2 regions of the Pseudoalteromonas sp. J010 genome follow, and region 2 is predicted to be linked to the other one. Evidence: predicted binding sites of a transcription regulator. Region 2 holds the regulator's gene; the other holds the start of a gene.
The links. The regulator sigma-54, encoded in region 2, starts transcription at its own class of promoters, with help from an activator protein. The targets are predictions, from matches to a motif close to GTTGGCACGNNNNTNGNNT.

Region 1: the regulator sigma-54 is predicted to act here: its motif matches at 957-975, upstream of EAG18_RS06870 (DUF3192 domain-containing protein).

The regions. Positions count from the first base shown of each region.
Region 1 is NZ_RDBW01000010.1:101,730-104,142, reverse strand. Features, by position in the region: gene EAG18_RS06875 (D-2-hydroxyacid dehydrogenase) at 1-858, shown strand, start outside; gene EAG18_RS06870 (DUF3192 domain-containing protein) at 1,047-1,424, shown strand; gene EAG18_RS06865 (diguanylate cyclase) at 1,548-2,413, opposite strand, start outside.
Region 2 is NZ_RDBW01000005.1:92,087-94,499, reverse strand. Features, by position in the region: gene EAG18_RS04370 (PTS sugar transporter subunit IIA) at 1-200, opposite strand, end outside; gene hpf (ribosome hibernation promoting factor) at 202-489, opposite strand; gene EAG18_RS04360 (RNA polymerase factor sigma-54) at 519-2,018, opposite strand; gene lptB (LPS export ABC transporter ATP-binding protein) at 2,065-2,413, opposite strand, start outside.

The DNA.
Region 1 (2,413 bases), on a different contig from region 2:
ACCGCCTACGAAGACATTTTGTCTCGATGTGAAAACGCAGAAGTCATAATTACCAATAAAGTCAAACTTGATGCGAAGCTCATTGCGTCTTTACCGAAATTAAAGCTGATTTGTGTCGCAGCCACCGGGGTTAATAATATCGAGTTAGAAGCAGCTAAGGCACATCATGTTGCGGTGGCAAATGTAGCTGGTTACTCAACCCCCTCTGTTGTTCAGCATACTTTTACTATGTTAGGTAACTTGATGACAAATATTCATCGTTACCAACAAGATTGCCAAGCTGGACGCTGGCAGCAAAGCCCTATGTTTTGCCGTTTAGATTACGACATTAGCGAAATCGCAGGAAAGCATTTTGTCATTATAGGACATGGCGCTTTGGGTGAAGCGGTTGCAAATGTTGCCAAAGCATTTGGTGCAAAGGTGATCATTGCTGAGCGTAAAGGCGCCACTCAAGTTAGAAATGGCCGCATGGCTTTTACTGAGGCACTACGTATTGCTGATATTGTGTCTATCCATTGCCCCCTGACAGCAGAAACTGAAAACTTGATTGATGACGCTGAGTTTGCAGCACTTCAAGGTCATGCTTTTATAATAAATACAGCAAGAGGTGGGATAGTAAACGAGCAAGCTCTTGTTAATGCACTTAATAATAATCAAATTGCAGGAGCGGCAGTGGACGTGTTAACACATGAACCTGCTCGCACAGATAATCCATTAGTGAACTATCAAGGCGATAATTTGCTACTCACCCCTCATATTGCATGGGCAAGTAAAGAGGCGATTGCACGCTTGGTAAATGAGATCGCACTCAATATTAACGCATTCGCCTCCGGCACAGACAGAAATAGAGTGGTCTAGTTACTTGAACAATGATGAATATCACTAAATTTTGGTAAAAATGTAACTCCCAGGTTGGACAAAAAAAAGCAAGTTATTGATATTATTAAGCATTACAAGTTGGCAAAAAGTTTGCTTTAATAAGGTACAAAAAAGTGAAAAGCTGTTTACAATAAAAAACAGCAATAAAGAGCAAAAAGGAAAGAATAATGAAAAAATTAATGTTAGTAGCAGCACTAAGCTCGACTCTGTTATCAGGTTGTATTGTTGCAGTATCGGATGGTGAAGTTGAGCACGGCTGGGCATCTAAATACAATTCGAATTGGGAACAAAAGCAGCGTGAAAACCGTGAAAAGATAGCGGATTTTAAAATGGGCACCGATTACGCAACGGTGAAAGAAGCGCTGTCTACTCCTGACTTCAGTGAGCTCGTGGCAAAAGATGGTGATAATTATCAAGTGCTTTACTATGCTACAAACAGCAAGCATTCAGATGGAAAAATAACCAAAGATGAATGTACTGCGCTAGTATTCAAAAATAATCAGCTTATCGGCTTTGGTGATAGCGCACTTAAACAAGTTCTTTAAAGTGTATACACACCAAGGATGGTGTGATTAAGACAAGCTGCAAAGCAGCTACACATCCTATTGCGTGCCCATTCTTTATCTAAGCTCGAAACCATGCTGAGCTGTAGCTCTTATAAAAACGTATTATATCTGTTTGATAAATATTGTGCTCTGTTGCTTTTGCGCTTCTGCCAGCGCGCTATCAGCATTTTTTATCAATTCGTTGAGCTCTAGGGTTTTATGTTGCTCAATATGTACAGCCCCGATACTGACACTAACATGTGCACAAATGGGAGAAGCGATATGTGGTATTTTTAGCGCATTAACTGCATCATGAAGTGACTGTGCAATTGATGTTACAGTATCAATATCATGCTGTGCCGATACTAATGCAAAGCGAGTACCATCGAAGCGACCTATAAATACGCTGTAGCGTGCGGCCGTTTCTTCTAGCGCTTTAGCCACCTTAAACAAACAAGTATCACCATGCATATAACCATAATGCTCGTTAAACGTTTTAAAGAAATCGAGTTCAACCAGCATGATAGAAAAACAGCCCTGTGCGGCCTCACCTCCAGTTAATAGCGCCCGCATTTCTTCATCTAAACGTCTACGATTTGGTAATTCCGTCAACCCATCCAATGAGACCAGCTTTTCTAGTAAGTCATTCTTTTTCTTAATTGCCAGATGATTTTTAATTCTTGTTTTTACGATCAAAGGGTTAAAAGGCTTTGTAATATAGTCTACGGCACCTAATTCTAGTCCCCTCGCTTCGTCTTTAAAACTCACGCTACCCGATATGACTATCACCGGGATCCCATAAGTGCTCGCGTCTTTTTTTAGCTTCTCCAAAATGGTAAAACCAGATCCATTGCCCATAGCAACATCTAAAATAATCAGATCGGTACGATTCGCTTTTACCTCATCGATGCAAAACGCAGGATCTTCACAGTGAAAAAGTGTGTGATCCTCACTCAGTATGTTGATTAACACCATTTTGTTTATCGGGT
Region 2 (2,413 bases):
TGAGGAATTGCGATCCCTTTACCTATACCTGTACTTCCCAGCTTTTCTCGTGCCATAAGGGCATCTAAGATAGTGTGCTGGCTGGTATCAGGGATTTGGCTATGCGCTAATTCGCTAATGTATTCGAGAATACGTTTTTTGCTACTAAAAAGGACCGCAGCTTTGCTACAGTCCTTATTCACTAATTCACTTAATTTCATTTTAGTGTCGAGTGAGCTTCTCTTTGTGTTTAATTACTTGACGGTCTAGTTTGTCAATCAGGCCATCAATTGCTGCATACATGTCTTGATGCTCTGTTGATGCAAATAGCTCGCCGCCATTTACGTGCAATGTTGCTTCTGCTTTTTGAACTAGTTTTTCGACATCAAGGATCACATGAACGTTATTGATATGATCAAAGTGCCTCTCAAGCTTCGCAAACTTATTGGTGACATAATCTCTTAAAGAGTCAGTGATTTCTACATGGCGACCAGTTAAATTTAGTTGCATAAGCATTTTTCCTTCTTGTGTTTAACGTCTTATATCAAGCTTTTACGCTGATTTGACGGTGGAATGGCTAGGGATTCACGATATTTTGCAATCGTGCGTCTCGCTACCTTAATTCCTTGTTCAGCTAAAATATCTGCAATCTTGCTATCACTTAATGGTTTAGCAGTGTTTTCCGCAGCTATTAGCTTCTTGATGAGTGCTCGTATTGCTGTCGAGGAGCACTCACCTCCATTTTCGGTACTGACATGGCTTGAGAAGAAATACTTCAGCTCAAATATGCCCCTTGGTGTGTGCATGTACTTTTGGGTGGTGACACGAGAAATAGTAGATTCGTGCATATCAACCATCTCTGCGACATCGTTTAACACCATAGGTCTCATCGCTTCGGGGCCATGTTCAAAGAATGCCTGTTGTTGTTGCACAATGCAATTGGTAACTTTCAATAAAGTGTCATTGCGACTTTCTAAGCTCTTAATAAACCACTTTGCTTCTTGAAGGTGTGAGCGAATAAACTGGCTATCAGTACTCGATTTAGCAGTTCTCGACATCGCAGCGTAGTGGTCATTTACTCTAATCTTAGGCATCGCATCAGGGTTTAGCTCTACAACCCAGCGGCCTTTCACTTTTTTTACCGACACATCTGGAATGACGTATTCGGGCTCTTCATGAATAATACTCGCAGCTGGCTTAGGGTTAAGACTGTGGATCAGCGTCATAACTTCTTTTAGCTCAGCTTCTTTTAAGCGTGTTTTTTTCGCTAAGGTACGGTAATCACGGCTAGCAAGTAAATCAATGTGCTCGGTCAGGATCATCTTGGTTTCGGTGATCCACGGTGTGTCAGGTGCAAATTGATTTAACTGAATACATAAACATTCTTGCAAACTTCGTGCAGCAATACCGACAGGGTCAAACAACTGGATACGTTTAAGTACGGCTTCGACTTCATCCAACTCTACCGGCTCTTCACTGTTTTCATCATTGATACTTTCTAAAATATCTTCACAGGAAAGCGTTAAAATGCCAGACAGATCTACCGCTTCGATGATGGCAATAGCAATGGCTCTATCTGTTGGGCTAAATGGCGTAAGTTCTAGCTGCCACATTAGGTAGTCGTGTAGTGATTCGGAAGTCTCTCCCTGGTAGACGTTATCATCATCAGGTAAAGGAGCTGCGCTTGATGCTGGTGCAGCACTCATATATTCATCCCAAGTCACATCCATGGCAAGATCATCACTAACCGTTTCTTTGCTCATGGCGGTATCTGAGTCCATTTCATACTCGCTGACAGGCGCTTCATCTGAGCTTTGCTGACTATCGTCCGTATTATTTTTATCTTGGCTGTGTTGTTCAGTACTTTCTGCGTCAGCGGTATCGCCTTCTTCCACTTCCAATAGTGGGTTGCTGTCCAACGCTTCTTGTATTTCTTGCTGTAGATCCAACGTACTAAGCTGCAACAGGCGTATGGCTTGTTGCAGTTGTGGAGTCATTGTAAGTTGCTGCCCCATGCGCAGCTGTAATGATTGCCTCATGTATCTCTAACAATCCCTTTTAACAGTTATTAATACTACGTCTTAACTATAGCTTGAATTGTTCGCCTAGGTAGACATCTCTTACGGTTTGATCCGCTAAAACATGTTCTGGCGTACCAGCGGCGATTAATTCACCGTGTGAAACGATGTAGGCTTTTTCACATACGTCCAGCGTTTCTCTTACATTGTGGTCGGTGATCAGTACACCGATCCCACGATTTTTAAGGTGCTCAATGATTGTCTTTATATCTAACACTGAAATTGGATCAACGCCAGCAAAAGGTTCATCTAACAAGATAAACTTAGGGTTAGCGGCTAAAGCACGAGCAATTTCTACCCGTCTTCTCTCTCCTCCAGATAATGCCATCCCTTGAGAATCACGGATGTGTTGGATA